Regions from separate parts of the Stenotrophomonas sp. YJH_SMC_14-1 genome, predicted to be linked through region 1. Evidence: predicted binding sites of a transcription regulator. Region 1 holds the regulator's gene; the other holds the start of a gene.
What was found. The regulator FliA, encoded in region 1, starts transcription of late flagellar genes. The targets are predictions, from matches to a motif close to TAAAGTTTNNCNNNCNNNGGCCGATAA.

Region 1 (4,503 bases):
TCCACGCGCACGGTGTGCTCGGCCTCGGCCATCGGCTTGGCTGCCGGCTTGGCTGCAGGTGCCGGGGCGGGTGCCGGGCGCGGTGCTGCGGCGGGGGCCGCCGCGACGGCGGCAGCAGGCTTGGCGCCTGGCGCAGCGCCACCGTGCAGCTGGTCCAGCAGGGCTTCGAACTCGTCTTCGCTGATCAGGCCATCGTCGGCTTTCTTCGCCGGCGCGACCGCGGTCGGCGCGTTGCCGCCATGCAGCTGGTCGAGCAGGGCCTCGAATTCGTCGTCGGTGATCAGGTCGCTGCCGGCTGCCGCAGGCGCGGCCGCAGCGGCCGGCGCGGCAGTGCCACCGTTCATGTCGAACTGCGCGATCAGGTCCGGCGGCGCATAACCCGGCTCGGTGCCGGAGGACACGGCGTCCAGCATCGACTGCAGGTAGTCCAGCGATTGCTGGGCGGCGTCGAAGTGGTGGGCCTGCAGCACCGCCTGCCCGGCACGCGCGATGCCCAGGGCCTCTTCAGCGGCGTGGCACAGCTCGACCATCGCAGTGACGCCAAGGAAGCCGGCACCGCCCTTGAGCGTGTGGTATCCACGGAACACCGCGTTGAGCTGCTCGGTGTCCTGCGGTGCCTGCTCCAGCGACACCAGCTGTTCGCCCAGGCGATCCAGGATTTCCTGTGCCTCGATGATGAAATCGGCAGTGATGTCGTCGGATACCGCGCTCATGCTTACAGCCCCAGATCCGACAACAGGTCGTCGGCGTCGTTCTGCGAGACCGCGTGGCGGTCCAGTCCCTTCAGTGCCGGCCCGGCCAGTTCCGGGTCGGTGCGATGCTGTTCCGGCGGCAGGCCGAGTGCGCCGAAGCCCTCGTGCACGCGGCGGACGATGCCGACCACGCGACGGATGATCTGCCCGGTCAGGTCCTGGTAGCTCTGGGTCAGGGCGATCTCGGTCAGGTTGTGGCGGATGCGCTCGAGCTGCGCGTCCTGGCCCGGCTGCAGGCCTTCAGCACGCAGCTGTTCGGTCAGGCTGCGGCATTCCTCGGCCAGGTCCAGGGTGCGGTGCGTGGCCTGTTCGGTCATGGCCACCACGTGGTCCAGGCGTGCGCAGGCGTCGTCCAGCTCACCGGCCTCGCTGGGCACGGTCGGCAGCTCACCCAGTGCCTGCCCCAGCTCGCGGGCCAGCCGCGAGAGGCCGCTCATCATCGGCTGCGTACGCAGCGCGACCAGTCCGTCGATGCGCTGCCGCCAGGCGGCCTCGTCACCGGACTCGAGTGCGTCCAGGGCTTCCTGCAGGCGCAGGGCGAGGGCGCTCTTGTCGACCGTGGTATCCATCAGGCGCTGGCCGCCAGGCGTTCGAAGATCTTGCCGAGCTTCTCTTCCAGCGTCTGCGCAGTGAACGGCTTGATGATGTAGCCGTTCACGCCGTTCTGGGCGGCTTCGATGATCTGTTCGCGCTTGGCTTCGGCGGTGACCATCAGCACTGGCAGGGTCTTCAGCTTGGCATCGGCACGGATCGCCTTCAGCAGCTCGATGCCGGTCATCACCGGCATGTTCCAGTCGGTGACCACGAAATCGAACGGCTGGCTCTGCAGCAGCGACAGCGCGGCATGCCCGTCCTCGGCTTCGGCGGTATTGGTGAAGCCCAGATCGCCCAGCAGGTTCTTGACGATCCGACGCATGGTCGAGAAGTCATCGACGATCAGGATGCGCATGTTCTTGTTCAAAGCAGAGTTCCTTTGTTGTTCATTCCGGGCGGCCGGGGGCAGCCGCCTCGGGCATGTTCATTCTTCCAGGCCGGCGTCCGCCGCCTCGAAAATCTTGAGCCGGCCACGCAGGCGCAGCACCGCCTGGCCGTGGATCTGGCAGACCCGCGACTCGCTCACGCCGAGCACCGCGCCGATCTCCTTCAGGTTCAGTTCCTGCTCGTAGTAGAGCGAGAGCACCAGCTGTTCGCGCTCGGGCAGGTGGCCGATGGCCTTGCCCAGCTCGCGGCCGAATTCACCCCGCTCCAGCACCTGCTGCGGGGTCGGGCCGCCTTGGGCGACGGTGTCCAGCTCGCCCTGGTCCTCGATGCGCGACTCCAGGCTCAGCACCTGGCCACGTGCGGCGTCCTCCATCAACCGCAGGTATTCGGGCAGCGGCATCTCCATCGCGGCGGCCACCTCGGTGGCGCTGGCGGCGCGGCCGCTGCTCTGTTCCAGGCGGCGGATGGTGGCGGCGGCATCGCGGGCACGGCGGTGCACCGAGCGCGGCACCCAGTCGCCACGGCGGATCTCGTCGATCATCGAACCGCGGATGCGGATCGAGGCATAGGTCTCGAACGAGGCGCCCTGGTCGGCGTCGTAGCTGCGCGACGCTTCGATCAGGCCCATCATGCCGGCCTGGATCAGGTCGTCCACTTCAACGCTGGCCGGCAACCGCGCGGCCAGGTGGTGGGCGATGCGCCGCACCAGGTCCGAATGCTGGGCGATGACCTCGTTGGCCGCCGAGCGCTGGACTTCCCTGTACTGGGCTGCGCCTTTCATGCGGCCACCCCGCGCTGCTTGAGGATGCGCTCGAGGAAGAACTCGACGCCGCCACGCGGTTCGGTCGGCGCCTGCCAGCGTGCGGTGCGACGCGCGATCTCGGTGATCGCCAGCGCGGCCGGGCTGGACGGGTAGGCCTTCACCACCGGCTGCTGGCGCTGCACCGACAGGCGCAGCCAGTCGTCCTGCGGCACGCAGCCCAGGTAGTTCAGCGAGACATCGGCGAGGAACTTCTCGCAGACGCGGGTCAGCTTTTCGTACAGCACGCGGCCCTCGTTGGGGTCGCGCACCATGTTGGCCACTACCTGGATGCGGTCCACGCCGCGTTCGCGCGACAGCACCTTGATCAGCGCGTAGGCGTCGGTGATCGAGGCCGGCTCGTCACATACCACCACCACGGTGTCCTGCGCGGCCTGGCAGAAGGTCAGCACGCCGTCGGTGATGCCGGCGGCGGTGTCCACCACCATGATGTCCAGTTCGCGTTCCAGCTCGGAGAACACGTTGACCAGGCCGACGTGCTCGGCCGGGGCCAGCTCGGCCATGTGCCGGCGGCCGGACGCGGCCGGCACCACCAGCACGCCGTTCGGGCCTTCGACGATGACGTCGTCCAGCGAGCAGCGGCCGGCGACCAGGTCGGCCAGCGTGAAGGTCGGGTTCAGCCCCAGGATCACGTCGATGTTGGCCAGGCCCAGGTCGGCGTCCAGCAGCAGCGTGCGCTTGCCCATGCCGGCCAGTGCCACCGCCAGGTTGGCGGACACATTCGTCTTGCCCACGCCGCCCTTGCCGCCAGTGACGGCAATGGTGCGCACAGGGCCGAGCGGCTCGCTGCGGGTGGCCGACAGCGGGAAGGTCTTGGTCAGCTTGGCGTACTCACGCGACGGCATGGTTCAACTCCGGGTTGCAGGGCATATCGGCCGCGCGGCGCAAATCTTCAAGGCGAAGTACGAGATTGGCCGCACTGGCCCGGTGCAGGTCCTCCGGAACGTCCTGGCCATCGGTCACCCAGGTGATCGGCAGGGCGTGGTCCACGGCCACTGACAGGGCGTTGCCGAAGCGGCCGGTCTCGTCCAGCTTGCTCAACACCAGGCCCTGCAGGTTGGCGGCGCCGAAGCGGCGGACCACCTCGTCCATGTCGCCGAAGCTGGTGTTGGCCGGCAGCACCAGCAGGGTGCGTACCTGGCGGGCGGCGCGCAGCCACTGCAGCTGCGCGGCCAGCGCGCGGTCGCGCGGGCCCAGGCCGGCGGTGTCGATCAGCACCAGCTTGTAGTCCTTCAGGCGTTCCAGCAGCTGGTCCAGGTCGGTGCCGCTGTTGGCCTCGTGCACCGCGATGCCGAGCTGGCGGCCGTAGCCGTACAGCTGCTCGCGGGCGCCGATGCGGGTGGTGTCGGTGGTCACCAGGGCCACATCGCGCGGCGCATGCTTCTCGGCGAAGCGCGAGGCCAGCTTGGCGATGGTGGTGGTCTTGCCGGCGCCGGTCGGGCCGACCAGGGCGATCACGCCGCCTTCTTCCAGCGGGTCGACCGGGGCGATCGGCAGCTTGCGCGAGATCAGCCCCAGCATCAGGCCGCGGCCACGATGGGCTTCGGTCTCCAGCGGGATCTGCATGGCCACGTCGCGGGCCAGCCCGGCGTCGAAACCGTACTCGTCCATCAGGTCCAGCGCGGTGGCGCGCACCGGGCTGCCACGCAGGCGCTCGTCGGTGAAGCGGTTCATCTCGCGCTCGATCACCTGGCGCATGCCGGCCACTTCCTGGCGCAGCTGGCGGATCTCGGCGTCGTCCTGGGCAACCACGGTCAGCGTCGGTGCCGGGGCCAGCATGGGGGCCGGGCTGGCTTCGCCGGCGGCTTCGGCCGCTGCCGGTTCGCTGGCGGCGATCCCGGGCTGCGCTTCGGTCACGGCAGCGGTCGGCAGCGGCGGCGGCTGCACGGCCGGGGCCACGCTTTCGTCATGCATGTCCTGCGGCGGGTCGATCTGGAAGCGGGCGCGGTT
Region 2 (4,503 bases), on a different contig from region 1:
CTGGCCTCGTTCGTGCTGGGCTTCACCGCCTATGCGAGCCTGTTCTTCCTGTCGCTGTTCTTCCAGCAGGCACAGGGGCACAGCGCCGCGCTGGCAGGCTCGCAGCTGGCTCCCCAGTTCCTGTTGATGGGTGTTGTCTCGCTGTTGTTCGGGCGCCTGGTTGCCCGCCTCGGGCTGCATGCCGCGCTGGTGCTGGGCTACGTCCTGGCCGGTGTGGCGCTGTGCGCAATGGCCACGTTCGAACCGGCTACTTCGCGCGCTTATGCCACTGCCGTGCTGATGCTGCTTGGCATTGGAATGGGGCTGGCGGTGCCGGCGACCGGCATGGCGATCATGGCCAACGCACCGGCCGAACGCGCAGGTATCGCGTCAGCCACGATGAACGCGCTGCGCCAGGCAGGCATGAGCCTGGGCATCGCGCTGATGGGCAGCCTGATGGGCCAGCGTGCCGTACAGCAGTTCGCCGCCTGCGCACAGGCCGCAGGGCAGCAGCGGCTTGTTGCGCAGGCGCGTGAACTGATCCTGCACCCGGGCTCGATGCACGCCACGCCGCAGGTGCTGACCTGGTACCGCAGTGCGATGGCCAGCGGGTTCGGTTGGGCGATGGCGGTGGCGGGTGCGCTGGCCCTGCTTGCGGCGCTTGGGCTGCATCGGCAGCGTGCATCGGCTTGACGCGCAGCATTCAGCCCTGCTGGCGTTGCGGGTCCTCTGCCGTGCGTTCGATCGCCTGAGGCTGTTGTTGCTGCTGGCGCGCGTTGGCGTGGCGTGCGTGTCCACCTTCGCGTCCGATCGTGGCCATGTGCTGGCGGTCGCGGCTGATCGCTTCGCCGCCCTTGCGGCCTGCGGCACGTGCTTCGGCCGGACTGAATTCGTGCGCATTGCCGGAGGCATGTGCCGCGCGCCCGCCCTTGGCGGCGATCGCGCGCTGTTTGTCCTGGTCCATCGAGGCGAAGCCCCGGTTGGAGCTGCGCGGGTTCTGCTCAGTCATGTGAAATCTCCTGCAGTGTGGACGCCGCCTTCGTGGGCGACGGCGTCCATGCTTGGCCATCGCACGCTAAGTCCAGGTCGCCATCTTCGCCCCGGTTTTCACGCGCCCTGCGCACGGGGATGATCACGCAGCCGGCCCGGCGGCCGCATTCGTCGCGTATTCACTGCCGGCCCTCGGATGCGCGGCAAGGCCGGCGGCCGCAGTGGCGGTGCCGCACATATGTTCGATGGTCCTGTGCTGCTGCCCGATGGCTATCGGATAAACGTTCCGACCGGCAACCGATCAGACTGCGCACCGGTGGCAACGGCGAACGGACCGGTGTCGCGCCCCACGCGGCAGGCGGCGACGATCCACTCTCCATCGCGCGTCAACTGCTGGCTCCGCCGAAGTCGTCAGGATGAACGCACAGTTGCGCGGTCGTCCTATCGCAGATGTTCCGTTGCATGCCTAGAATCGAAGCATCCCGGTAGTTCCCGGGCGCTTCGAGTGAATGGACTCAATGAAGATTCTGTTGACCGGCAGTTCCGGGCGGATCGGGCGCGCGATCTTCGGCGCGCTGGCGGCTGCCCATGAAGTGGTGGGTCTGGACCGCAGTCCGTTTGCCACCACGCGCATCATTGCCGATGTCACCGATCATCAAGCCGTCGTGCGCGCGGTGCAGGGCGTCGACGCGGTCATCCATACCGCGGCCCTGCATGCGCCACACGTCGGCCTGGTACCGGACGCGGTGTTCCAGCAGATCAACGTGGACGCGACTGCGCACCTGCTGCAGGCGGCGCGCGAGGCAGGCGCACGGCGGTTCGTGTTGACCAGTACCACCGCGCTGTACGGCCACGCGGTGGTGGCAGGGGGATGCCGCTGGATCGATGAGGATACCGAGCCGCTGCCGCGAACGATCTACCACCGCAGCAAGCTGCAGGCCGAGGCCCTGGCTGAAGCTGCCGCCGCACCGGACTTCGGGGTGCGCGTGCTGCGGATGGGGCGCTGCTTCCCGGAACCGCCGGAACGGATGGCGATGTTCCGGTTGCATCGTGGGATCGACGCCCGTGACGTGGCCAGTGCCCATGCCGCGCTGCTGCTGGATGAGGGGCCGGCCTTCGCCCGCTACATCGCCTGCGCCGCGACCCCGTTCCGGCGCGAGGATTGCCTGGAACTGGCCACCCAGCCGCGCAATGTACTGGCCCGGCGCGTACCGCAGCTGCTGGCCGAGTTCGAGCGCCGCGGCTGGCCGTTGCCGCTGAGCGTCGACCGCGTCTACGACAGCGCCCGCATCCGCAGGGAGCTGGGGTGGCAGCCGCGTTTCGGGCCGGACGCCGTGCTGCAGCAGTACGCCGCAGGCAGCATCGAGGTGTTGCCACGCGCGGAGTGGATCAAGGATCGGGTGGCCGAATAGGGGAAGCGGGGACGGATCCCTGTCCCGTCCCTGAGTGGATTCAGGAATGTGTAGGCCGGTCGCCTCAACCTCGTTGGCAGGCGGCCGCTAACCCGGTGCGCTTCCTGCGCCGGGCGGGTCCCGGCGGCCGGTGGCCTGCGCGACGGATCGCGCGCCTGCGCGGTGCCCTTCCGGTGCCGGTCGTCCTGAACTGCCTTGCGGACCCCTCCATGCCTTCTTCCCGTTCCGCCGCTGCCCGCCGCCCGGGCAGCATCGCCCACAAGCTGATGCTGGGCACCGCCGTCATCGCGCTGCTGTGCTTCGGCCTGACGGCGTTCCTGATCTATCGCCAGGCCAGTGCCAGCCTGATCGATGCCTCGCGCCAGACCATGACCAGCGAGGCCAACGCTGAAGCGCGCCAGGTCGCCGCCGACCTGGGCACGGCGTTTGCCAGCAACGATGCCATGGTCGAAGCCGTGCTCGCCCAGCGTGCGCGGGGCGACGTGCCCGATCGCGCCAGCCTGGCTGCCGTGCTGGGCGAGCAGCTGCGCACCCACCCGGAGTGGCTCGGCAAGAGCACCATGTGGGAGGCCGATGCCTTCGATGGCAAGGATGCCGAGTTCGCCAATACCGCGATGCACGATGCCAGCGGCCGCTACATGAGCTACTGGGCCTGGCATGACGGCAAGCCGCAGCAGTCGACCATGACCGACTACACCGAAGCCGCCGACGGCTCGGCCGACTGGTATGTGGTACCCAGCCGCGACAAGCTGCCCAAGGTAAGCGAGCCCTATGCCTACGACATCGCCGGCCAGCAGGTGCTGATGAGCACGTTGAGCTCGCCGATCGTCGAAAACGGTACCTTCCTCGGCGTGTTCACCGTCGACTTCTCGCTGGCGGCGCTGCAGAAGCACCTGGCGACGCTGACGCCGATGGGCGCAGGCCGCGTCGAGCTGCTTTCGCCCAACGGCGTGGTGCTGGCCTCGGCGAATGCCGCCGAGATCGGCAAGCCGCGCACCGACGCATTGACCCGCAGCATGCTGGCCGACATCGCCGCCGACCGCCGGTTCGAAGCCTTCACGCCCGATGCAGCCGGCAACGTGCGCGTCTACGTGCCGCTACGCGTGGGCAATGCCCCGCAGCGCTTCGCGCTGGGCGTGGTGATGCCGCACGCGGTGATCGTGGCCGAGGCGCGCCAGCTGCTGTGGTTGACGCTGCTGGTGGGCGTGGTGGCCGCGCTGACGCTGAGTGCCGGCGTCTATGTGCTGCTGCGCCGCCTGGCGATCCGCCCGTTGGCCGAAGCGGTGCGGGTGGCGGGTGACGTCGCCGCCGGCAAGCTCGACAGCACCTTGCCTGCGCGCAGCAACGATGAAGTGGGCCGCCTGCTGGACGCGATGCAGGGCATGCGCGGGCAGCTGCAGGCGGTGATGGCGGCGCAGGCGGAAATGGCGCGCCGCCACGATGCTGGCGAGCTGAGCTACCGCATGGACGCCACTGCCTTCCCCGGCGAGTACGGCCGCATGGTGGCCGACAGCAACCAGCTGGTGGCTTCCAGCAATGCGGTCACCCAGCGCCTGGTCGAGGTGATGCAGCGTTACGCGGTGGGTGACCTCAGCGTGGACATGGAAGCGCTGCCGGGCGAGAAGGCGGTGTTCACCGCAGCGATGGCCACCACCAAGAGCAACCTGGCCGCGATCAACGAGCAGATCCAGCAGCTGGCCGCCGCCGCGGCAGCCGGCGACTTCGCTGTACGCGGTGATGCCCAGCGCTTCGACCACGATTTCCGCCGCATGGTGGAGACCCTCAACATCATGATGCAGGTCAGCGATCACAACCTGGCTGAGCTTTCGACGCTGCTTCGCGCGATTGCCGCCGGCGACCTCAGCGCACGCATGCGCGGTGATTTCCATGGCGTGTTCGCGGTGATGCGCGACGATGCCAACAGCACCGTGCAGCAGTTGACCCAGATCGTCGGCCAGATCCAGCAGTCGGCCGCCAGCATCCGCCTGGCGGCGGGTGAGATCGCTGCGGGCAACAGCGATCTCTCGCGTCGTACCGAGCAGCAGGCCGCCAACCTGGAAGAAACCGCCGCCTCGATGGAGGAGCTGACCTCCACCGTGCGCCAGAACGCCGACCACGCGCT

Region 2: AC5P9P_RS14080 (methyl-accepting chemotaxis protein) is a predicted target of FliA. The motif match lies at 2,446-2,472, and genes of this name have one in related genera.

The regions. Positions count from the first base shown of each region.
Region 1 covers NZ_JCAFVK010000015.1:27,514-32,016, reverse strand. Annotated here, with positions in the region: gene AC5P9P_RS20075 (chemotaxis protein CheA) at 1-713, opposite strand, end outside; gene AC5P9P_RS20070 (protein phosphatase CheZ) at 716-1,321, opposite strand; gene cheY (chemotaxis response regulator CheY) at 1,321-1,713, opposite strand; gene AC5P9P_RS20060 (RNA polymerase sigma factor FliA) at 1,771-2,514, opposite strand; gene AC5P9P_RS20055 (MinD/ParA family ATP-binding protein) at 2,511-3,398, opposite strand; gene flhF (flagellar biosynthesis GTPase FlhF) at 3,385-4,503, opposite strand, start outside.
Region 2 covers NZ_JCAFVK010000005.1:205,466-209,968, reverse strand. Annotated here, with positions in the region: gene AC5P9P_RS14100 (MFS transporter) at 1-672, shown strand, start outside; gene AC5P9P_RS14095 (KGG domain-containing protein) at 683-988, opposite strand; partial or broken gene AC5P9P_RS14090 (S41 family peptidase) at 1,110-1,389, shown strand; gene AC5P9P_RS14085 (NAD-dependent epimerase/dehydratase family protein) at 1,488-2,381, shown strand; gene AC5P9P_RS14080 (methyl-accepting chemotaxis protein) at 2,591-4,503, shown strand, end outside.